DNA from 3 places in the Cobetia sp. Dlab-2-AX genome. Region 2 is predicted to be linked to each of the others. Evidence: predicted binding sites of a transcription regulator. Region 2 holds the regulator's gene; each other region holds the start of a gene.
What was found. The regulator PhoB, encoded in region 2, activates phosphate uptake and scavenging genes when phosphate is short. The targets are predictions, from matches to a motif close to TGTCATANNNNTGTCANA.
Positions count from the first base shown of each region.

Region 1: NH396_RS08720 (CYTH domain-containing protein) is a predicted target of PhoB. The motif match lies at 5,563-5,580, and genes of this name have one in related genera.
Region 3: ugpB (sn-glycerol-3-phosphate ABC transporter substrate-binding protein UgpB) is a predicted target of PhoB. The motif match lies at 6,263-6,280, and genes of this name have one in related genera.

Region 1 covers NZ_JAMXRV010000004.1:176,085-184,071, forward strand. Annotated here, with positions in the region: gene NH396_RS08695 (YciI family protein) at 199-498, opposite strand; gene NH396_RS08700 (septation protein A) at 498-1,079, opposite strand; gene NH396_RS08705 (PHP domain-containing protein) at 1,445-2,305, shown strand; gene NH396_RS08710 (L-threonylcarbamoyladenylate synthase) at 2,371-2,994, shown strand; gene NH396_RS08715 (ion transporter) at 3,137-4,198, opposite strand; gene NH396_RS08720 (CYTH domain-containing protein) at 4,350-5,360, opposite strand; gene NH396_RS08725 (TIGR00153 family protein) at 5,832-6,512, shown strand; gene NH396_RS08730 (inorganic phosphate transporter) at 6,553-7,836, shown strand.
Region 2 covers NZ_JAMXRV010000005.1:261,186-269,172, forward strand. Annotated here, with positions in the region: gene phoR (phosphate regulon sensor histidine kinase PhoR) at 1-960, opposite strand, end outside; gene phoB (phosphate regulon transcriptional regulator PhoB) at 968-1,657, opposite strand; gene ubiA (4-hydroxybenzoate octaprenyltransferase) at 1,881-2,771, opposite strand; gene NH396_RS10800 (chorismate lyase) at 2,839-3,396, opposite strand; gene NH396_RS10805 (FAD-dependent oxidoreductase) at 3,736-4,935, shown strand; gene NH396_RS10810 (HU family DNA-binding protein) at 5,186-5,461, shown strand; gene NH396_RS10815 (hypothetical protein) at 5,636-5,992, shown strand; gene NH396_RS10820 (DUF2780 domain-containing protein) at 6,135-6,554, opposite strand; gene yccS (YccS family putative transporter) at 6,745-7,987, shown strand, end outside.
Region 3 covers NZ_JAMXRV010000003.1:53,919-61,905, forward strand. Annotated here, with positions in the region: gene NH396_RS05890 (DeoR/GlpR family DNA-binding transcription regulator) at 1-572, opposite strand, end outside; gene NH396_RS05895 (glycerophosphoryl diester phosphodiesterase) at 569-1,396, opposite strand; gene NH396_RS05900 (sn-glycerol-3-phosphate import ATP-binding protein UgpC) at 1,610-2,725, opposite strand; gene ugpE (sn-glycerol-3-phosphate ABC transporter permease UgpE) at 2,824-3,669, opposite strand; gene ugpA (sn-glycerol-3-phosphate ABC transporter permease UgpA) at 3,669-4,544, opposite strand; gene ugpB (sn-glycerol-3-phosphate ABC transporter substrate-binding protein UgpB) at 4,745-6,115, opposite strand; gene NH396_RS05920 (hypothetical protein) at 6,456-7,043, shown strand; gene NH396_RS05925 (acyl-CoA dehydrogenase) at 7,172-7,987, opposite strand, start outside.

The DNA of each region.
Region 1 (7,987 bases), on a different contig from region 2:
TCGGGAGCGGGCTTGCGGGGAGAGGAAGGGCGATCGTTCACGGGCATTCCTGGCAGGAGGTCGAGCGGGAGAGCGGCACAATGAGTCGGTATCAGAGCGAGTCAGCATCAGAGAGAGGCCTGCAACGCAGACGACGGACAGCCAGGCTGTCCGTCGTCTGCGAGAAACCGCCGGTCAGATGACCGGTCGGGTGCCGGGCTAGGGCAGGGTCTGCTTGAAGGGCTTCACTTCAGCACTTGCATAGACACCGGCGATGACGAAGGGGTCGGCATCGGCCCACTTCTGGGCGTCTTCGAGGGAATCGAACTCGGCGATGATGACGCTGCCGCTGAAGCCGGCTTCGCCCGGTGCTTCGCTGTCGATGGCCGGGTTGGGGCCGGCGATGACCAGACGACCGGCGGCGTGCAGTGCCTCCAGACGTGCCAGATGCGGCGGGCGCGCCGCCATGCGTGCTTCGAGGCTACCTTCGACGTCCTGACAGACAATGGAGTAGAGCATCACGAATCATCCTTATGAGAATTGGTCGAGGAGGCGTTCTCTTCCTGAGGGGCCTGCACCATGTGACGGGACAGGTAGACGCCCTGAACGATGACGAACAGCAGTGTCAGACCGAGCATGCCGAACAGCTTGAAGTCGACCCAGATGTCTTCCGAGTAGTAACTGAAGACATAGATATTCAAGCCGCCCATGGCGAGGAAGAATACCACCCAGGCCAGGTTGAGGCGGTGCCAGATGGGGCGTGGCAGCTGAATCGCCTTTTCCATCATGCGCTCCACCAGCGGCTTGCCGCCGAACAGCGGCGACAGCAGGAAGGCGACGGCGAACAGCCAGTTGACCACGGTGGGCTTCCACTGGATGAAGGAGCTGTTGCCGAACAGCACGGTCGCGCCACCCAGCACGACGACCAGCGCCAGGGTGACCAGCTGCATCTTCTCGACGCGCTTGTGGCGCCAGTAGATGTACAGCACCTGCGCGAGGGTCGCGGGAATCAACACGGCGGTAGCCATGATCATGTCGCCAGTCATCTTGTAGACGGCGAAGAAGATCACGATCGGCAGAAAGTCGAGCAACATCTTCATGGGTAATGCGCACTCCTGAACACGACGACGTAGCCGTCGGGAAGGCAAGGGTCTGTGCGAGTGGTATCCTGTCTGACACCAGCGGCGCGCCCCTGCCTGCATGTGCTCATTCTGCCGCCATTGCTGCCTGCTGACAAAGCCCCTGTGTGTCCGGGCGCGCATCGCAGCCAATACTGCCCGACGTCTGGCCCGCTGGATCGCCTGCATCTCAGGCATCGCGTGACACAGACGTTCATCCCGAGAGGTTCCCCGTGTCCGACGTCCCGTCCGACTCTTCGCCGATTTCCGCCCGCAAGCCGATCGAGTTTCGCCCGCTGCCCCAGCGCTTCGATTCCGATATCGAGGTGCCGGACATCGATCTGCACATGCACTCCACCGCCTCCGACGGCGGCATGGCACCGAAAGAACTGGTGGCGCTGGCCGCACGGCGTGGCCTGTCACGCATGTCACTGACCGATCACGACAGCATGGAAGGCATCTTCGAGGCCCAGCAGGCCGCCCGCGCCGAGGGGATCTCGTTGCTGCCCGGCTGTGAGCTGTCGGTCCGCTGGCGCAACCAGACGATTCATATCGTGGCGTTGATGCCCGAGGGAGCCGGCGATGCGCTGAGTGCCGGCCTCAGACAGCAGCATGAGGCGCGTGAGCGTCGCAGCCACGAGATCGCCACGCGCATGGAAAAGCTCGGGCTCGAGAATGCCTACGAGCGCGCCCGTGAGCAGGCCACGCTGAGTGGCGCGGGCGACCGTCCGCTGTCACGCCCGGATTTCGCCCGCGCGCTGGTTAAGGCCGGGATTGCACGCAACCTGCAGGAGGCCTTCAAGCGGCACCTGGGCGCAGGCCAGAAAGGTGACGTCAAGGCGCACTGGCCGGAGATGGAAGAGGCGGTGGGCTGGGTGCGTGCCGATGGCGGCATCGCCGTGATGGCGCACCCGATGCGCTACAAGCTGACGCGCACCAAGCGTGGTGAGCTGCTGCGTGACTTCATTGCCGCCGGTGGCGAAGGCGCGGAGCTGGTCAGCGGCTTCCAGAATATCGATCGCGCGCGTGACCTGGCGCGTCAGTTCGATGAGCTGGGCCTCTACGCCTCCGTCGGCAGTGACTTCCACTTCCCCGGCGGCCCGCTGGCCCCCGGCAGCATGAGCCCGCCGCCCCGCACCAAGGTGCCGCCCGTGTGGTGTCATCCACGCATCGCGCCCTTTTTTGCGGCCGATGCTGCCTCCATGTGATATCAAGAGATCATCGTGACGCCAGATCGCCTGCCGGGTTGGCGCCCAGACGCAAGGAGCACCGCATGGGACAGTTCTTCCAGATTCATCCCGAAAATCCCCAGAAACGCCTCATCGATCAGGCCGTCGCCATCATCCAGCAGGGTGGCGTGATTGCCTATCCGACCGACTCCGGCTACGCGCTGGGCTGTCATCTGGGCGAGAAGAAGGCCATCGAGCGCATCAAGCGCCTGCGTCAGCTGGACGACAAGCACAACTTCACCCTGGTGTGTTCTGACCTGTCGGAAATCGGCACCTACGCCAAGGTCGACAACGCCATCTTCCGCCTGCTCAAGAGTCACACGCCGGGCGCCTACACCTTCATCCTGCAGGCGACTTCCGAAGTGCCGCGCCTTCTGCTGCACCCCAAGCGTCGCTCCATCGGCGTGCGCGTGCCGGACCACGCCATCACCCACGCCCTGCTGGAAACCCATCGCGAACCGCTGATGAGCGTGACGCTGATTCCGCCGGGCGAGGAGCTGCCGATGACGGATGCCGAAGAGATTCGCGAGCGCTTCGGACACGCGCTGGATCTGGTTATCGACGGCGGCGCCTGCAGCTTCGAGGCCACCAGTGTGGTTGACCTGCGCGAGCTGCCGCCGGTGATCGTGCGCGAAGGGCGCGGCGATATCTCGAGCTTCACGGAGTGATCGCGACAGCGTAGTGCTTCACGGCGCTGACATCGCTTATCCATGACAACGCCCCCGGACCTTGCGGTCGCGGGGGCGTTGTCATTTCTGAGGCGTTGTCATTTCCGAGCAATTGTCGTGTGCTGAGCGACTCTCGGCTTCGTCAGCTGCGGTCGCGGTCGGAAGGCCCGCTATCGGGAGGTTCTGGCTGATCGTCCGATGGCGTCTCTGCGTCAGGCGCAGATTCGGGATCCGGCTCTGTCTCAGGTTCCGGCTCAGTCTCCGGTTCTGGTTCTGGTTCCGGCTCGCGCGGGTCGCGGGTGTCCTCGTCCAGCCAGGTGCCGCAGAACTTGCAGTACTTGGCGTTGCGATCATGGCCTTCGCGACCACAGCCCGGGCAGGCTTCGTCGCTGGTCTGCTGCATGCGCAGGCCGTTGAGAACCTCGGCCGAGAACACCCCGGTGGGCACGGCAAGGATCGAGTAGCCGAGAATCATCATCAGTGCCGAGATGAACTGCCCCAGCGGCGTGATGGGCGCGATATCGCCATAACCCACCGTCGTCAGCGTCACCACGCCCCAGTAGAGCGCCTTGGGGATGGAGGTGAAGCCGGCCTCGGGTGGCTCGATCAGATAGATCAGGGCGCCGAAGACCGTGACCAGGCTGAGCACGGTGATGAAGAACAGCAGGATCTTGCGCCGGCTGCGCGTCATGGCCTCGACCAGCATGCGGCCCTCGCCGACGAAGGCCATCAGACGCAGCACGCGGAACAGGCGCAGCACACGCAGCACGCGCACCACCAGCAAGGCCTGGGCACCCGGAATCAGCAGCGACAGCCAGGTGGGCGCGATCGACAGCAGATCGAGCACGCCGTAGAAGCCCTTGGCCCAAGTGCCGGGATGCTTCAGGCAGTAGAGGCGGACGGCGTATTCCAGCGTGAAGATGATCGTGAAGCCCCACTCCATGATGCGGAACAGCTCGCCGTATTGCGCATTCAGCGAGGGCACGCTGTCGAGCATCACCACGGCGACACTGGCGAAGATCATCAGGATCAGACCGATATCGAAGGCCTTGGCCGCCTTGGTGTCGGATTCGAAGATCCAGTGAAACAGCCGCGCGCGCAGACGGCCCGTGGCGGGCTCGTAGTCGCTGGGGTGCGAGGGTGACGCTGGGGGGCTTTGCGGCGTGCTGCCATATTCATTGGCAGGGCCCTGGCGTTCAGGCATGCAGGCTTCCTTGACGGGCGTGATGACGCCGGATGAATGTCAGGGCGTATCGGGGATGTCTCAGTGTGTGACCTTCAGTGACTGCCCGGCCGTTGTCCATCAGCCAGTGGTCTAGCGCCTGGTGGCTGGGCAGTCAGTGTCGTGCCGAGATTCAGCCGCGCAGCGTCGCGAGCAGTGACAGGCTGTGCTGGCCGAAGTCGCGAGTCGCCCAGTCCTGTGAGGCGTCGCCGTCGCTGCTTTCCAGCGCCTCGACCAGCGCCACCGCGTGGATATGGCCGGGATGCTGACAGGCGGCCAGCCGTGATGCGAGGGCCGACAGGGCGGCCAGCGCATGCGCGTGCCACTTGAGGTCGTCTTTCGCCTGTCGGTCGGCGTGGGCATCGAGTGCATCAATGGCGGCGGACAGCAGCGCGCCGGGGTCAGTGGTATCCAGCGTCTTCTCATGCCATTCGCCATCACGCAGCGCCGCGCCGCGCTTGGCCTTGCTGGCATCCGCCGGACGCAGTGCCAGGTGGCTGGCCAGCGAATCCGCCAGCTGCCAGAGCACGGCTTCTCTCACCTCTGGGGCGAGGTCTTCGCCGCCGGTCAGCTCGAGCTCGATTTCCTGGATGGTCACTTCGCGACCACTTGCCTTCACCGCGCCAAGGTCCAGCGCCATCTCGACACCGACGATGACCTGCTCGTCGCTCAGATTCTCGTCGCTGCATGTCGCCTTGACGTCGAGCTGCCAGGCATGACGCTCGAAATCGGTGCTGAAGCTGGGCGCGAGCGCACTCAGCAGCTGCTCGCGGGCGCCGTCTTCCAGCGCCTGCAAGGGCGGCAGGCCACGCAGGCCGTCGAGGTCGAGGCCGGTCTGGCCCTCGGGCAGCTCCCATTCCCATTCGCCGCGAGAATGCAGTCCGCCATGACTCTCGCCGCTGGTCTTGAGCGTCTGGCGCAGGGCCCCCGTGCTGTCGGCATTCTTACCACTCTGGCGCAGACGCAGCGCCATGCGCGCACGCTCCAGCGCATGCTCGGGGGTGTCGAAATAGGTGTTGGCCAGCCAGCGCCGCCTGGGGGTGACCGTTGCCAGCTCTGCAATGCCCGTCAGTGTCTCCAGAATGGCATCGCGATCAATGACGGGGTGAGACAGTGCCAGTTTGAGTTCGATTTCCTGCGCCATGATGGGCACTCCCTGTACGGATGAAAGAAGACGGATGCTGACGGATGATGGTGACAGCGGCGCCAGGACCGCAGAGCCTCCGGCAAGCATGGTGCATGGTGATCGAGGCTCATGCCTCTCATGCTCGCGCCTGGCCCGCGGCAAGGCAAGCACAGGAGGGGGGAGGCCATGCGGGTATCGGCTGTCGGCACAATCACATTTATATGACAGAATGATGACATTGAGGTGACAGCAATTGCCTGTCGTCACGTCCTTGGTTATATTACGAACAGTGGATAAAGCCAGCGACCACGGGTCCTGCCGCTACATGACAATCTCTCCTCTGGAATCCTTCGTGTTCCCCCGCACTGCCGCTGTTGTTACGTAAATGACAACAGCAAGGCGGTATCATGACGTTACGATGAAAGTTATGTGATCGTCACAAAGGCTTTGCTACACTCCGCGCGTCAATCCTTAACGCCGACGGCCACTATGGTAACGACCAACCCTTTCTCTTCGATGTTCGGGCGCTCGCCTTTCAAGGCGCTGCACACCCACATCATCAAGACCGACGAGTGCGCCCAGCACTTGCTGACCTTCTTCGACGCCTGCGAGCAGGGTGATTGGGAGCAGGCAGCCAGCATTCGCAAGACCATCAGTGGTCTGGAGCGTGAAGCGGACGAGTTGAAGACGCAGCTGCGCCTCAACCTGCCCAACTCGCTGTTCCTGCCGGTCTCGCGCTCCGACCTTCTCGAGCTGATCCATGTCCAGGATTCCATCGCGAATGTCACCAAGGACATCGCCGGGATCATGCTGGGTCGTCATATGCAGATACCCACCGCACTGGTGCCCGCCATGGGTGAGTATCTCAAGACTGCGGTCGAATCGGTCTGCCAGGCGCGTCGTGCGTTGGGTGAACTGGAAGACCTCGTCGAGTCCGGTTTCGGGCGCAACATGAGCGAGCTGGTCGACAAGCTGATCAACGAGCTGCATGAGCTCGAGAAGCAGTCCGACGAACAGCAGATCGCCATCCGCCAGACCCTGTTCTCGCTGGAAGCCAGTCTCCCGCCCGTCGATGTGATCTTCCTGTACAAGATCATTGATTGGGTCGGCGATGTGGCTGACCAAGCGGAAAAGGTCGGTACCCGACTGCAGATCCTGATGGCGCGCTGAGCGCCGTCAGGACGTCCTGCCATCTGTCCAAGAGTCTTCTATGTCCATCATTGCTCAATACGGCGATGTGCTCGTCATTCTTGCCTGTCTGTTCGGTTTCTTCATGGCATGGGGTGTGGGTGCGAATGACGTCGCCAATGCCATGGGAACCTCGGTAGGTTCCAAGGCGATCACCATCAAACAGGCGATCATCATCGCCGTGATCTTCGAATTCCTCGGTGCCTGGCTTGCCGGTGGTGAGGTGACTGACACCATCCGCAAGGGCATCATCGACCCGTCACTGCTGATCGAGAATCCGCAGTTCCTGGTCTACGGCATGCTGGCCTCGCTGCTGGCCGCCGGTATCTGGCTGCTGATCGCTTCCATGAAGGGCTGGCCGGTCTCGACCACCCACTCCATCGTCGGCGCCATCGTCGGCTTCTCCGCTGCGGGTCTCGGCGTGGACGCCGTCGAATGGGCCAAGGTCGGTCAGATCGCGGCCTCCTGGCTGGTCTCGCCGCTGCTGGCGGGCTCCATCGCCTTCGTGCTGTTCAAGTCCGTGCAGACGCTGATCTTCGACAACGAAGACCCGTTCGCGGCCGCCAAGCGCTACGTGCCGATGTACATGTTCCTGGTCGGCTTCATCATCTCGATGGTGACCATGGTCAAGGGCCTTAAGCATGTCGGCCTGCATCTGAGCTTCGAATCCAGCCTGCTGCTGTCCGTCGTCGTCGGTGCCATCGTGATGGGTATCGGCGTGCTGATGGAGCGCAAGGTCGCGCGTTCACGCCTCAAGGAGAAGAATCGCGCCACCGGTGACGACTTCGACTTCAGCGGTGTCGAGAAGGTCTTCGGCCTGCTGATGATGTTCACCGCCTGTGCGATGGCCTTCGCCCACGGCTCCAACGACGTGGCCAATGCGGTCGGCCCGCTGGCGGCCATCATCAGTGTCGTCGACTCCGCCGGTCAGATCGGTGCCAAGGCGAGCATGCCGTGGTGGGTCCTCGTGCTGGGTGGCGGCGGTATCGTCGTCGGCCTGGTTACCTATGGTCGTCGCGTCATCGCCACCGTCGGCACCGGCATTACCGAGTTGACGCCATCTCGCGGCTTCGCGGCCACGCTGGCCGCCGCCTCGACCGTCGTGCTGGCCTCCGGCACCGGTCTGCCGATCTCCACCACCCACACCCTGGTCGGTGCGGTGCTGGGGGTAGGTCTGGCACGCGGCATGGCAGCGCTCAACCTGCGCGTGATCGGCACCATCGTGATGTCCTGGCTGATCACTCTGCCGGCCGGCGCGATCCTGTCGATCCTGTTCTTCTTCATGTTCAAGGGCATGTTCGGCTAAGCCGGCGCATGGTTCTGAGCCTGAGCCTTGGCTCGAGCTGACGCCTTGCATGAGATGAACTGGTAAAACGTATTGGTAAAACGAGAAAGGCGACCTTCGGGTCGCCTTTCTCGTATCTGACACATGGATGTCAGGGGGCAGCGCTCGCCGT
Region 2 (7,987 bases):
GCTGCGCAGTTCCTGCTCCTCACCGCGCAGAGACAGGCTGGCATCGGCCTCGATGGAGAAGGTGTGACGTCCCTGGGACAGGCCTTCGGCGTCGTCGCGGATATGGCCGAGCAGGGCACCCATGTCGATGCAGCGACCATTGTCGGACAACTCGTCGGTTTCCAGGCGTGACAGGGTCAGCAGGTCTTCGACCAAGTGCTGCATGCGGTCGGTCTGGCTCTTCATCTGGCCCAGCCCACGCTGCCAGCGCGGTGGCAGGTCATCGGCGTAATCGGAGTAGGTCTCGAGATAGCCGGCCAGCACCGTCAGCGGCGTGCGCAGCTCATGGGAGACATTGGCCACGAAGTCGCGGCGCATCTCTTCCAGGCGATAGAGGCGGGTGACGTCACGCAGCATGACCAGACGCTCGTTGTCACCGAACAGGGTGATGGATATCTGCAGCGTCAGGTTGTCAGACAGCGGCGACTGCAGCGTCAGCGGCTCGCGGTAGGCCAGCCGATTGAAGTAATCGATGAAGACGGGGTCACGCAGATAGTTGGTGATGTGCTGGCCGCGGTCGTGGCTGGCCTTGAGACCGACCAGCTGCTCGGCAGCGCTGTTCCACCATTCCATGTCACCGTGGTTGTCCAGCATCACCAGGCCGTCGCGCATGGCCTCGGAGGATTCCTGGATACGGTTGAGGATGCTGCGCAGTCGCTCCTGAGTCTGGCGCTGGCCCTTCTGATAGCGGTAGAGACGATCGAGCAGGTCTCCCCACACGCCATCGCCGGGTGGTGGCTCTTCATGGGGATTGGTGATCAGCCAGGTATAGAGGCTCTTCAAGTGCTTGAGATGGACGAACAGATACAGCGAAAGGCCCAGTGCCAGGCCCCAGCCCAGATGGCCCAGCAGGCCACCGATCAGGCCGAAGCCACCGGCAAGGTAGCCGAGGCGCCATAGCTCGTTGGTCCAATAGCGCATGAATCCCTCAGGCCTGGGCGCTGAAGCGGTAACCGGTGCCGCGGACGGTCTGGATCAGATGCTGATGGCCTGTGCCCAGCGCCTTGCGCAGGCGACGGATGTGCACGTCCACGGTGCGCTCCTCGACATAGACGTTGCCGCCCCATACCTGATCGAGCAGCTGGCTGCGCGTGTAGGCACGCTCCTGATGCGTCATGAAGAACTGCAGCAGGCGATATTCGGTCGGGCCGACATCCAGCGAGTTGCCGTGGGCGGTGACGCGGTGGCTGGCCGGGTCGAGCATCAGGCCCTCGACTTCTACCGCCTCCTCGACCCCCTTGGGAGTGGTGCGACGCAGTACGGCCTTGAGACGGGCGACCAGCTCGCGCGGCGAGAAGGGCTTGGTGATGTAGTCGTCGGCGCCGGCTTCCAGGCCTTGAATCTTGTTGTCTTCCTCGCCCTTGGCGGTCAACAGGATGATCGGCAGCTCCGAGGTGGTCTCGTCACGCTTGAGACGCCGCGCGAGCTCCAGGCCACTGGTGCCCGGCATCATCCAGTCCAGCAACAGCAGATCGGGCTTTTCATCGACGACGATGGCGTGGGCGTCCTGGGCATTGTCTGCCTCCAGCACGCGGTAATCCGCCATTTCGAGGGCAACGGCGATCATCTCGCGAATCGAGGATTCATCGTCGACAATCAGTACGGTCTTGGAGCTCATCGCTAGATCCCATGCAGCAGTCGGCGCACGCGCCAGAATGACAAGTCGATGACGATTACAACCCGCTTATATGACAACGAGATGACAACTGCCAGCATGGCAGCTTGCACGCAAGCCTGCCAGCCGCCTTGGAGGCGCGGCAGGCAGGCATGAACCGTGGGCTGGGGCGCAACAGAGGGCAGGGATCGCTTTAAATTAAATAATGCGAATGTTTATGCAGGCGTCAGCTCATCGGCCAGGTCGCCAGGGCGATACCGGCGAAGATCAGCAGCCCCGTCCAATGATTGTTGAGGAACGCCTGGAAGCAGGGCGCACGCTCACGCTCACGGATCAGACGTTGCTGCCAGACGAAGGTGACGGCGGCGGCAGCCAGCCCCAGCCAGTAGAAGATGCCCAGCGCCAGGTGCAGTCCGATGCCGATCAATACCGCCAGCATGCCCAGCTGCAGAAGGCCGATCATCAGCTTGTCGGCCCGCCCGAACAGCACGGCGGTGGACTTGATGCCCACCTTGAGGTCGTCGTTGCGATCGACCATCGCATAGGCGGTGTCGTAGGCCACCGTCCACATCAGGTTGGCCGCGAACAGCCACCAGCCGTAGGTCGGCACTTCTTCCAGTGTCGCGGCGAAGGCCATCGGAATCGCCCAGCCGAAGGCGGCGCCCAGCACTACCTGAGGCAGATGATGGAAGCGCTTCATGAACGGGTAGCTGGCCGCCAGCAGCACGGCGACGATCGACAGCAGCACCGTGGTCAGGTTGGTGAAGCACACCAGCACGAAGGCGGCCGCGACCAGCCCCCCGAACAGCGTCAGTGCCTCGCGCTCCGAGATACGGCCCGAAGTCAGCGGCCGGTCTCGCGTACGCTCGACATGCTTGTCCCAATGGCGATCGGCGTAGTCGTTGATGACGCAGCCGGCGGCGCGCATCAGGTAGACCCCGGCGATGAAGATCAGCAGGGTCGTGCGCTCGGGGATGCCATCTGCCGCCAGCCACAGTGCCCACAGGGTCGGCCACATCAGTAGCCAGGTGCCGATGGGGCGGTCCAGCCGTGTCAGGGCGAGGTAGTCGGCCAGTCTGGAAGGACGCGAAGCGGCGGAAGTGGATGACGCGGTCATCGGGGCTCCTGGGCGGGTGGTAGTGGGCAAGGGAAGAGAGGGAAACGAGGCTAGTCGGCCGCACGGCTCAGGCCAGTTGCAGCGCGTGCTGGAAGGCTGGCGTGAAGCCCTCCTGCACCAGCACCTTGAAGCGACCATGCGAGAACATCGAGCGGCGCATCCACAGGCTGGTGGTGCGGGCCAGCGGCCTGGAGCTTGAAAGCACCAGCGGGGCGCGGCTGACATCGATGGCGCTGCGTATCAGGTCGGGCTGGCGAAACAGCCAATGGCCCAGCGAGCGCTCGCCCAGCGTCGAGAGGCGATGACCGTGGGCCAGGTCCAGCGCCGCCAGAGAGCGTGCGATCACCCATGGCGTATCGCCATGACAGAGCGCCACTTCGCGTCGCCAGACATGCCGGCGTGGGCCGATGCCCAGCAGGCGTGCCTCATCCAGCCGTGCGGGGCCGGTGTCCTGCAGCAGCAGGCGCACGCGCAGGCCCTGGATTGGCTGGCCATCGCGTTCATCCTGCTGCTGCATGGCGCCGGCAAGACGCTGGGTCAGCGAGTCCGTCGAGGAGAGCCACGCCCACCAGCCGGCCGGCATGACACCCTGCAGCGCGGCAGCCGGCTGCCAATGACGGCGCACCGCCGCCGAAGCAGCGGGTGCGGCGCGCGTGGGCGAAGGCCAGCGAGGCGCAGGCTGGTACGGGTTCTCGGCTGACGAATGAGGCGCCTCACAGGTGGAGGTCTGTGGCGTGAGCGCTGCGCGGTGAGGCTCGCCTGCTGGGCATCGGACCACGGTGAATTCCCTGTCAGGATGACGAAATGGCGAGTCTAGCATGGCCGGGCGGCAAGGCCTCCCGCTCAGGCATGCCTGCACTGCTGACGGGCTGGTATGCTGGGCGCATTCATCGGCGTTCATGACGGACGCTGCTGGCGCTCCTTCATCAGCGCTTCCCTCGGATCGATCTCAGGAGATGGTGCCATGCGCGACCCTCGCACCCTTGTCATCATTGGTACCGGCATGGCGGGCATTGGTCTGGCGCGCGCGCTGCGTGCGCGTGACAAGGACAGCCGGCTGATCCTCATCAGCCAGGACAGCGGCCACGATTACGCCAAGCCGATGCTGTCCACCGCCTTCGCCAAGAAGATGTCGGCCACCGACCTGTCGCGTCAGGCGCCGGTGGCGCTGGCAGACGAGCTGAATGCCGAGCTGCGTACCCATCAACGCGTCACTGCCATCGACGGTGATGCCCGCCGGCTCTGGCTGGGCGAGGAGTGTTTGGCCTATGACGAGCTGGTGCTGGCACTCGGCGCGGCGCCGCGTCGCCCCTTCCCCGTCGCCGCGGAAGTGGCCTCACGCGTGCAGAGCATCAATGACCTCGACGACTATGCGGCCTTCTGCGCGACGCTGGCGAAGGCCCGCGAGCGCGGAGAAGACGGGCATGTGGTGATTGTCGGTGCCGGATTGGTCGGCTGTGAATACGCCAATGATCTGACGGCCGCCGGCCACTGCGTCACCTTGGTCGCGCCGGAGGAAACTCCGCTGGATGGATTGCTGCCGCAAGCACTGGGGCAGCGTCTGGGCGCGGCGCTGGATGGGCTCGGTGTGACGCGTCGCCAGGGCGAGATGGTCGAGACCATCGCCGCCAGCTCAGGCGAGGAGGCCGAGCGCCAGGCCGCGCCGGTCGAGGTGCGCCTGCAGAGCGGTCGTCGCCTGACGGGCTCCGTGGTTCTGCTGGCGACCGGCCTGGCGCCGCGCATTCGTCTGGCGCAGGCCGCGGGTCTGAGTGCCGGCGGCGATGGCATCCGTGTCGACCGCCACCTGGCCACCTCACAGCCGCATATCTGGGCGCTTGGCGATTGCGCCAGTGTCGAGGGCGTCAATGCCATGTATGTCCAGCCGCTGCAGATGGCCGCGCGCACCCTGGCGGCCAACCTGTGTGGCGAGCCGAGCGTGCTCGACTGGAAGGCGTGGCCGGTGCTGGTCAAGACACCGGCCTTGCCGGTGGTGGCCTATCCGCCGCGTTCGGCCGTGGCGCGCTGGCAAATCACCGGTGAAGGCGATGATCTCGAAGCGCGTGCACTGGATATGAACGAACGCTTGATTGGATATGCGTTGACAGGCGCCGCCGTTCGCAGGAAAGTCGAGCTAGCGCGGCAGGCGCCGCCGTTGCTAGGCTAGGCGATGCCATGATCGATGGTCGTAAATCCCTTGCTGCCAGCGCGGTCAGGCACGATAGTGAATGCTCCGTCAGACATGCTGCCCGGCGGGCGTGGTCTGACAGATTGCTGCCATCGACAGGTTTGATACGGCTAAGCTTGCCGGAAGCGGATTGCGTCGCCGCCATACGCCACCGTTAGCAAGTGCAAGAACAACAATGGAAACGGCGGCTTGGCCGCCCGTGCAGAATGCCAAATCAGGAGGGCTTTTCATGCGCAAGCCAGAACTCGCTGCGGCCATCGCCGAGCGTGCGGATCTATCCAAGGACAAGGCCAGTCAGGTACTGAACGTGATTCTCGACGAGATCACTCATACCGTGGCCAAAGGCAATGACGTCTCACTGATCGGTTTCGGGTCATTCACCGTGCGCCAGCGTGCGGCGCGTACCGGCAAGAACCCCCAGACAGGCAAGCCGCTGACCATCCCGGCCAGCAAGACCGTTGCCTTCAAACCCGGCAAGTCGTTGAAGGACGCCGTGACCAAGTAATCCCGTTTCGTGCTTCAGCGCACGATTCCGGGTAGCTGTCGTCATGGCCTTCAATCGTCGTCATCCAAGGCCATGTCGGCTGTCGTGCTGATGCCACCGGTTCCGCCCTGCGGGGCCGGTGGCATTTTCATATGGCCTGCGTGAACGCCGCTTCGCGATTCAAGGACTGACACCATGAAGCTCAAGATATTGCTGTGGGTGCTGGGGCTGCTGCTCAAGCGCGCCTTCAAGCGCGACCCCGAATTTCGTGCCGAGCTGGAAAAGCGCCCGCTGGACTGGGGAGTCGCGACCGAAGACATGCGCATCGCGCGCCACTACCGCATGTCTCGCGCAGGGGTCACCAGCGACAATGGCCTGCCGGTGGATACCGAGCTTGAACTGCGCTTCGCCGATGCCGACAGTGCGGTGGCCTTCCTGCTCAAGCCTTCGCCGCGCGCCTTTCTGCAAGGCCTGATGGACCAGCGCGTACGCCTGGTCGGCGATTCGGCCCAGCTCAACCGTCTGCAGTCATTGCTCAAGCGCATTCGCTGAATAACCCGGCAGTCCCGCCGTTGCCGACCTTGTTGCCGCTCTTGTTGCTGAGCATGGCAACAAGAACGCCCTGCTGATCCACTCAGCAGGGCGTTTCACACCTTCAGGCGCTCTCCGTCTCTCCGCCTCTCTCGGCTTTCCCTCAACCGAGCAACTGCTTGAGACCGGGAATGCCTTCAAGTACCTGGTCGACCACGCCATCGCCGGCTTCCTCGCGGGCATAGTTGAGCGTCTCGTCGGCCACGCCACGCGCCTGGTTCATGTCGAGGTCCAGCCCCATCAGCTTCTGGCCCAGTTCCAGCGCACCGCCACCGCTGCCGCCGGTGAAGGCGCTGACGGCGCCCATCAGGCCGCCCATGAGGCCACCGCCACCTGACTCGGCGGCTTCCTCGCTTGCGCTGCCGATCAGGCCTTCGGCCCCCGGAATGGCGCCCAGCAGTGAGGCGGCCGGGCCATCCGGCCCCTGCTCACGCACGAACTTGAGAACCATGCCGACCGCCTGCTCGGCGATTTCCGGTGACAGCCCGAGGGAGCCAGTGACGCGTTCGATAAGAGGATGCATCGGTATTCTCCATGAAAGCCAATGAGGTCAGGAGTCTTCAGAGTGGCACGTCGCGGCGATTCGACATTCGACGCGCCCGCCAACGCTTGCATGCACCATGGCTCTCGGACACGGCAGAACGGGGTGTTATGCTAGCGATATAAATCTAAAGTCTAATGCGCTGCACGGCGCCCTGGTCACGGAACACTTCATGACACGCTCTCTCCTGGACTCCCTCATGCACTCCCTGCGTCGTCTGTGGACGCTGGATGCCTTCAGCTATTCGCTGCGCATGTTGATCGCGCTGGGTGGCGTGATGGCGGTGGGGTTCTGGCTTGACGAGATGGCAGTGGTGATTCCGCTGTTTCTGGGCGTGATCGCCTCGGGGCTGGCAGAAACCGATGATCACTGGCGCGGCCGACTGCGCGCGCTGGGCATGACGCTGGCCTGCTTCAGCATCGCTGCCGTCTCGGTGGAGCTGTTGTTCGGCATGCCGCTGCCCTTCGTGATCGGGCTGGCGCTGGCCACCTTCGCGATGCCGATGCTGGGCGCCATCGATGCCCGCTACGGCGCCATCGCGCGCGCCTCGTTGATTCTGGCCGTCTACACCATGATCAGCCTCGAGCAGCAGCATGGAGATGGGCAGATCGCGGTGCTGGAGCGCAGCCTGCCCGAATGGCTGCGGGAGCCGGGGCTGGGCATCAATCTGGTCCAGCCGTTGCTGCTGGTGGTGGGGGCGTCCTGGTATGGCCTGCTCTCGGTCGTGTGGTGTGCGCTGTTCTCGCGCCAGCCGCTCAAGCACAGCATGGCGACGCTCTACCGTGAGCTGGGGCGCTACCTGATTCTCAAGGCGCAGCTGTTCGAGCCGCTGCGCAATGTCGACCAGTCTGCCCGCCGTCTGGCGCTGGCCGAGCAGAACGGCCGCGTGGTGGTGGCGCTCAACCAGACCAAGGAGATGGTCTTTCGGCGCCTCGCCGGACGGCGCGATACCACCAAGCTCGACCGCTACCTGCGCCTCTACTTCATCGCCCAGGACCTCCACGAGCGCGCCAGCTCCAGCCATTATCCCTACGGCCAGCTCACCGACGCCTTCTTCCATCACGACATCCTGTTTCGCTGTCAGCGCCTGCTGGAGCAGCAGGGGCGCGCCTGTCGCGGGCTCGGCAAGGCGCTGTTGATGCGCCAGCCCTTCGATGCCAGTGACAGCCAGCAGGCGCTGGAAGACCTCAACGCCTCGCTCGTCTATCTCAAGCAACAGCAGCGGCCCGAGTGGCATCATCTGATGCAGGCGCTGGAAGCTCTCGCCAGCAACCTGCGCCTGATCGAAGGCCAGATCGCGCGCCTGAATGATCTCGAAGCCGTCAGCAATGAAAGCGACAACAGCCTGCTGGACCGCTCGCCCCACGGCACGCGCGACATGTTCGAGCGTATCCGCAGCCACCTGACGCCGCGTT
Region 3 (7,987 bases), on a different contig from region 2:
CCACCACAGCCGAGGACCGCGATATCGACCTGATGACGCGCGAAGAAGGCCACGGTGGCACTGCCGACCACATCGAGATCCTGTGGGCGCAATTGTCCTTCCGCCAACTGGACAGCGACATCCGGATGGGTCGAGAGCGCTTGGGCCACCTGCAGATTGTTGGTGATCACGCGCAGGCCGCGCCGGGCAAGCAAGGCTTCGGCGACCGCTACCACGCTGGTGCCGATGCCCAGCGCCAGGGTGGCGCCATCGGGAATCTCGGCGACCACGCTGGCGGCCATGGCCTGCTTGGCGGTTCGTGCCAGCATGATGCGCTGGGTATGACCCAGGTTGTAACCGCCCGGTGGGCGCTCGATGCCGCCGTGGCGTCGACGCGCCAGCCCGCGCTCACACAGCACGGCCAGGTCACGCCGGATGGTCTGGGGCGTGACGTCGAAGGTATGGGCCAGCGGGTCGACCGCCAGCTGGCCCTCGCGGGCCAGTCGCTCGAGAATCTGTTGCTGGCGCCTCGTCAGTGCGTCATTGCTCGCGTGTTCGACGCTGCGACTGTCGCGCTCGATGCCCGGGCTCATGTCCGGGATAGCCCTTGCGTAGGGGTGTCGTTCGGCAGAGTGGGCTCGCGATCCTCCTCGCTGAAGATGGCCGGGTCATCGCTGATGACGGCATCCACACCCCAGGCCCAGCGCGGTGCGAAGGCCGCCGCATCATTGGGCGTGTAGCAGAGCAGCTTGTGGCCTCGGCTGGTGACGGCACTGGCCGCGGCGCGAGTCAGGGCGCGCCAGTCGGCATGCACGGAGCTTGCGTTCAGCTCATCGGCCAGGCTCTGCCAGTCATCGGGGATGTCATCGAAGAGCAGGCCGATATGCACCTGTGGGTCGCGTTGACGCGTCAGGCGCAGCGCCTGGGGGTCAAACGACGAGATGATCAGGTGCGAGGGGGGGAGATGGGCGCTGGCCATCGGAATGGCGGCATCGACCAGCGCCTGGGCATCGTGGCCGGGACTGAGTTTGAGCTCCAGATTCAGACGCATGTCCAGGCGCGCGATCAGCTCCAGCGCCTGCTTGAGCGAGGCCATCCGCTCACCGGCAAAGCACGCATTGAACCAGCTGCCGACATCGAAGGTCTGCACGCTGCCCCAATCGAGATTCTTGAGCTTGCCACGCCCATCCGAGCAGCGATTCACGCCGGCATCGTGCCAGATGACCGGTGTGCCGTCGCCCAGCAACTGCACGTCCAGCTCCACCCATTGAAAGCCGGCCTCATGCGCCGCCTGAATGGCGGCCAGGGTGTTTTCCGGCGCATAGGCCGACAGACCGCGATGCGCGATCGCCAGGGGCAGGGACAGAGCGTTGTCGGTTGAGCGTGATGAGTCAGCTGAATGTGACGATGAAGCCATGGTGAATCCTCACAGAAAGAATGGCATGTCTGCCCGCTACGCAGCTGCGGCATCGATCAGTCGAGACGGGACACTGAGGCACAGGCGCGAGACTGATCAGGGCAGGTCCCAAGCATTACCATCCAATGATGACGTTATCAGGGCAAGGGGGTCAGTTGGCCCGCGACGGGATGGCCGCGCCTGCTTGATGACAGCGCTTCACGACGACAGCGGTCATTCGATGGCCGCTGTCGCCTGCTCGCGGGTTGCCAGCCGCTTGCCATCGGCGCCGAACAGGTGGGCGCGCGCCGGAAGGATGGCCAGGCGCAGCGTCTGTTCTTCCGTGACGGCGTGCTCGCCATCCAGTCTCACTACCAGCGGCTCGCTCTGGCCATGCAGTCGGCAGTACGCGAGGGTGTCGGCGCCCAGCGGTTCGACCAGCTCGATGTGCGCCTCAAGCTCCGCGGCCCCTGCGGGCAGGGCATCGCCTGTCTCCAGCATCTGCAGGTGCTCGGGGCGAACGCCGAGGGTCAGCTCATCCCCCATGGTCAGGCCTTCGCCCCGCAGGGCGATGGTTGCGCCACACGGCAGTACGAGGCCTGTCTGTACCTGGGTGGCGCTCAGGAAGTTCATCGCCGGGGAACCGATGAAGCCGGCGACGAACTGACTGGCGGGCTGATCATAGAGCGCCATCGGCGTGCCGAACTGCTCGACATGGCCGCCGTTCATCACCACCAGGCGGTCCGCCAGGGTCATGGCTTCGGTCTGATCATGGGTCACGTAGATGGAAGTGACCTTGAGGCGCTTCTGCAGGCGGCGGATCTCGAGACGCATCTGCACGCGCAGCTTGGCGTCCAGATTCGAGAGTGGCTCATCGAACAGGAAGACCTGCGGCTTGCGCACGATGGCGCGCCCCATGGCGACACGTTGACGCTGGCCGCCGGAGAGCTGCTTGGGGCGGCGGTCGAGCAGTGCGGTCAGGCCCAGCAGTTCGGCGGCCTCGCTGACGCGCTGCTGGATCTCGTCCTTGGGCGTGCGCCGATTCCTGAGGCCGTAGGCCATGTTGTCGAACACGCTCATGTGCGGGTAGAGAGCGTAGTTCTGGAACACCATCGCGATATCGCGCTCGGCGGGTTCCAGGTCATTGACGCGTTGGCCGTTGATCTCCAGATCGCCCTCGGAGATGTCTTCCAGGCCTGCCAGGGTGCGCAGCAGGGTCGACTTGCCACAGCCGGACGGGCCGACGATGACGATCAATTCGCCTTCGCCGAACGCCAGATCGATGCCATGCAGGGCCTTGTAACCATTGGGGTACTGCTTCTTGAGCTGCTTGAGCGCCAGTGTTGCCATGAGTCGTGTATCCAGAGCGGTGGCGTGACGGGCAAGTCTGCCCATCACGGCGTAACGGAATCAGGGGCGGGCGAGGTGTCGCAGGTCGGAGCGCGAGATCACTTCTCGCTGTCCACCAGGCCCTTGATGAAGTAGCGCTGCATGAACAGGATCACCAGCACCGGTGGGCCCATGGCCAGCAGCGTGGTGGCGGTGACGTCCTGCCACGGCACCAGACCATCACCGGTGGTCAGCATGCGCTTGAGGCTGACGACGATGGTCAGGTAATCGGCATCGGTCGTGATCAACAGCGGCCACAGATACTGATTCCAGCCGTAGATGAACATGATCACGAACAGCGCCGCGATGTTGGTCTTCGACAGCGGCAGCAGGATGTCCTTGAGAAAGCGCCACGGCCCGGCGCCATCGATGCGCGCGGCCTCGACCAGTTCCGCCGGAATGGTCAGGTAGAACTGACGCAGCAGGAAGGTCGCGGTGGCGCTGGCGATCAGCGGCAGGATCAGGCCGGCGTAGCTGTCCAGCATGTTGAGGTCGGCCACTACCTTGAAAGTCGGCAGGATGCGCACCTCCACCGGCAGCATCAGGGTGATGAAGATCAGCCAGAAGCACAGCTTGCGGAAGCGGAACTCGAAGAACACGATCGCGTAGGCGGCCAGCACCGAGATGATGATCTTGCCGATGGCGATGCCCAGTGCCATCAGCATCGAGTTGAACAGCAGAGTCATCACGTCGGCGCCAAGACTGCTGACCGGGTCTGCCAGCAGATGACGGTAGTTGTCCAGGCCAGCCTCGCCGATCCAGACGGGGGCGACATTGGAATAGAGGTCACCCATCTCGTGGGTGCTGGCGCTGAAGGCGATCCAGACCGGCAGGAAGAACACTGCGCAGCCGACGATCAGCAGGGCATGGCTTGCGATATCAAGCCCGGGACGGTTGTAGCGCATCAGTACTGCACCTTCTTCTCGACATATCTGAACTGGATCAGCGTCAGCACGCCGACGATGACCATCAACAGCACGGATTGGGCAGCACTCGAACCCAGGTCCTGCCCGACGAAACCATCTTCATAGACCTTGTAGACCAGGGTGCGCGTCGAGCCGGCCGGGCCGCCCTGGGTGGTGGCATCGATGGTGCCGAAGGTCTCGAAGAAGGCGTAGACCACGTTCATCACCAGCAGGAAGAAGCTGGTCGGCGAGAGCAGCGGGAAGGTGATGGTCCAGAAGCGCCGCCAGGGGCCGGCGCGATCCATCGCGGCCGCTTCCAGCAGACTCTTGGGAATCGCCTGGAGACCGGCGAGGAAGAACACGAAGTTGTAGCTCATCTGCTTCCAGATCGAGGCCAGCACCACCAGCAACATGGCCTGATCGCCATTGAGCTTGTGGTTCCAGTCGATGCCGATGGCGGACAGCAGCTCCGGCAGGATGCCCAGCGTCGGGTCGAACAGGAACAGCCACAACACCCCGGCAACGGCGGGTGCCACGGCGTAGGGCCAGATCAGCAGGGTCTTGTAGGCATGTGCGCCGCGCAGTACGCGGTCCGCCAGCACGGCCAGTCCCAGCGCCAGTGCCATGGCACCGAAGGCCACCGCAAAGGAGAAATAGGTGGTCGTCCATAGTGTCGTGAGGTATTCAGGCTCGCTCAGCACGCTGACGAAGTTGCTCAGGCCGGTGAATTCCCGCGAGAGACCGAAGGCATCCTCGACATAGAAGGCCTGTTCGATGGCCTGGTAGGCCGGCCAGAAGAAGAACACGCCAACGATCAGCAGCTGGGGGGCCAGCAGTATCCAGGGCGTGATGGGGTGTCGATTGAAATGGGCCATGCAGCAGGGGTCTCGCAAGCAAGGAGGGGCTGGGTGGTGCCGTCGGTAGCACGGAGTCGGCAAGTCTCGGCCGTTCCTGCACCATCACGCCGTGAGAGAAGGGAAAGGACACCGGATGTCGGATGCGCTTTCCGCTCTCTGGCGATAGAGAATGGCGGGAGGGCGAGCCCGGCATGGGCCCGCCCCCGGTGTGGCGATGATCAGCCGTTGGCGCGTTCGAACTTCTCGAGCAGCGAATCACCACGCTTGACGGCGTTGTCCAGGCCGTCCTGCACGCTTTCCTTGCCGGAGAAGATCTTCTCCAGCTCTTCATTGATCACGTCACGAATCTGCACCATGTTGCCCAGGCGCAGCCCCTTGGAGTTCTCGGTCGGCGTCGCGGAGGTCATCTGGGTGATGGCGACGTCGGTACCCGGGTTCTCGGCGTAGAAGCCCTGTTCGCGCGTCAGCTCTGCCGCGGCAGTGGTGATCGGCAGATAGCCGGTGAACTGGTGCCAGTCGGCCTGCACTTCAGGCTTTGAGAGGTACTGGAAGAACTTGGCGACACCCTGGTACTCCTCATCGCTGTGACCGGACAGTACCCACAGCGACGCGCCGCCGATGATGGAGTTCTGTGGCGTTTCGATCACGTCGCTGTCATAGGGCAGTGGTGCGACGCCGAACTCGAAGCCCTTGGCGCTTTCCTTGACGCCGGCATAGCTGGCGGAAGAGCCCATCATCATCGCGCACTCGCCGGAGTAGAACTTGGGCGCCGCATCATCGAAGCGACCGCCGAACACGAAGCGCTTGTCGGCCTGCCAGTCATCGAGACGCTGGATGTGATCGACCACGGCGGTCGTGTTGAATTCAAGGCGGGTATCAGTGCCGGCGAAGCCATTGGCCTGGCTGGCGAAGGGCACGTCGTTGCGCGCCGAGAAGTTCTCGAGCATCACCCAGGACGGCCAGGTGGTGGTCAGACCACAGCTGGCGGCGCCGGAATCGACGACCTTCTTGAGCGCAGCGCCCATTTCCTGCCAGGTCTGCGGGAGGGACTCGACGCCCGCCTCGGCCAGCACGTCCTTGTTGTAGTAGGTCACCGGCGTCGAGGAGTTGAACGGCATCGACAGCATCTTGCCGTCGGTATCGGTGTAATAGCCGGTGACGGCAGACAGGTAGGCGTTAGGGTCGAAGGCGGTGCCTTCCTGCGGCGCGAAGTCTGCCATCAGCTGATACACCGGGACGATCGCGCCCTTGGCGCTCATCATGGTGGCGGTGCCGACCTCGAAGATCTGCACGATGTCCGGGCCCTTGCCGGCGCGGAAGGCGGCGATGGCGGAGGTCATGGTCTCGGAGTAGTTGCCCTTGAAGACCGGCTTGACGACGTAGTCGTCCTGGCTTGCATTGAAGTCGGCCGCGATCTCGTCGACCTTCTTGCCGAGCCCGCCCCCCATGGCGTGCCACCATTCCACCTCGGTGGCGGCGAGGGCGCTGGCGGAGGCGGAGGCGAAACCGATGGCCAGCGCGAGGCTGGCGAGGCGACGAGTCGCGGTGGCAGTCGTGCGGGTGCTTGCATGATGAGTCGGGCGGCGCATGGTCAAACTCCTGAGAGGTTCCCCTGGCCAGCTTCCGCACAAAGAAGAAGGACGCTGGCCGCTGACGATCGATGGCGACGATCAAGTGAACATTTTCTTGTTCTTTTGATGATCGTCCGAAAAGCGTAGACGACTCTATAGCGCCCGCTTTACAACTTTGTGACAGGAAGATGTTCATTCGAGCGAGGCTGAACTTGTGACTGAGCAGCCGCCGTGTGGCGCCGCCAGCTCGGCTCGGGCTGGCAAGCGAGGCGCCGGGGGTAACTCAAGGCCGAAATAAGCGGCCGGCGAGCGAGTGTGCTAGTCTTGCGCGCTGAAAATGCCTGTGGCGGAGAACGCGATGAAAGTGGTTGAAGTGAGTGCCGGTGCCCGACGTGATGCCTGTCTGGCGATGCTGTGCGCCGAAGTCCATGGCCGCGAAGGGGGTCTGGATGCGCTGGTGAGTTACGCCGGCGTGCGTGGGGTGTGGTTCGAGAATGAGATGGCGCGCCTGTTCGCGCTGGTCGACGATGCCGAGCGCATCCACTCTGCCGCGCTGCTGGTACTCGACGAGAACGCACGTGGCCTGAATCTGGCGCTGTGGGCGACGCCGACGGTGCATCGCGGTCACGACCACGGCATCGCGCTGGTCTCCCAGCTGGCCGATCACGGTCGCCTGCAGGTACGCATCACCGACAGTTCACTGGTCAGTGTGCTGCGTCGCGCCGGCATCAACGACTGGCTGGAGGCTGAGGCCGAAGGCGATCAGCCGCGCGAGCTGGTCGGCATGAATCCGGCGGCGCGTGTCGGCAATCTGGCAGCCCTCGACGCGCCGCTGCGCCTGGATCGCGAGCGCATCAAGCGCTCCTTCAAGGCGCGCCCGAAGGACTTCGAGGCCTACAAGAACGCCTTCGTGCGTGACCTGGAGCACTTCGCGCGTCATATCTGAGGATGAGATGACGCACGCGAATGGCATGCTCTGCCAAGACAAAGGCCCCGCTCATTGAGCGGGGCCTTTGTGGTTCTGCGATCAGTGATCAGTTCGAGCGTCGATCACGTGGGCGTCGCCAGTAGTGATCAGGCGGCGTCCTGCTGCGGGTTGGAGGCGGTGCCGTCACTCGCCATCGGCTTGCGCACGAAGGCGTCGAATTCGAAGTGGTCGACGGTCAGCATGTCGAGCACCTCGGCTTCGAAGACGCGCATGAAGTCGCCATCCTCTGCTGACAGGATGCCTGCCTCGACCGCCGCTTCGATACGTGCTTCCGGTGACAGGGCATCGGCCGGAATCTCGCCTTTGTGGTAGGCCTTGGCCAGCGCCTTGTAGATCGGCTCGGCGCGCGGATAGTCCTTGAGCAGCGCGTTGTAGCGGGCGAGGGCGTTGTCCTGCTGGCCTTCGTCCTGGGCGTCCCAAGTGTTGTCGGTCAGCTTGGCACGCAGTGCAGTGTCGGTGGAAACGGCACGGGCGACCTCGCGGGTCAGGCTGTCCCTGGGCATGGCGAACTGACGGCCACGCGGCAGGGCGATCACGCGCAGGGCAGTGCCCAGCGCACGGTTGGGCAGGTTGGCGAACAGCTCATCCAGTGCCTTTTCCGCGCGGTGCAGCAGCCACTGCATGCTGTAGTGGAACAGCGCCTCTTCGTGTTCGCAGGCCTCGGATTCGTGCCACTGCTTGAGCGTCAGTGACGCCAGGTAGAGGTTGGAGAGCACGTCGCCCAGGCGTGCCGACAGCATCTCGCGCGCCTTGAGGCTGGAGCCGAGGCTTGCCATGGCTGCATCGGCGGACAGCGAGAAGGCGGCGCTGAAGCGGTTGATGTGGCTGGTGTAGGGCGTGGCGATGGCGTCGAAGCCGGTGGCCTTGCCGCCGATGCCGAAGCTCTGGGTGAAGGCGCGTGC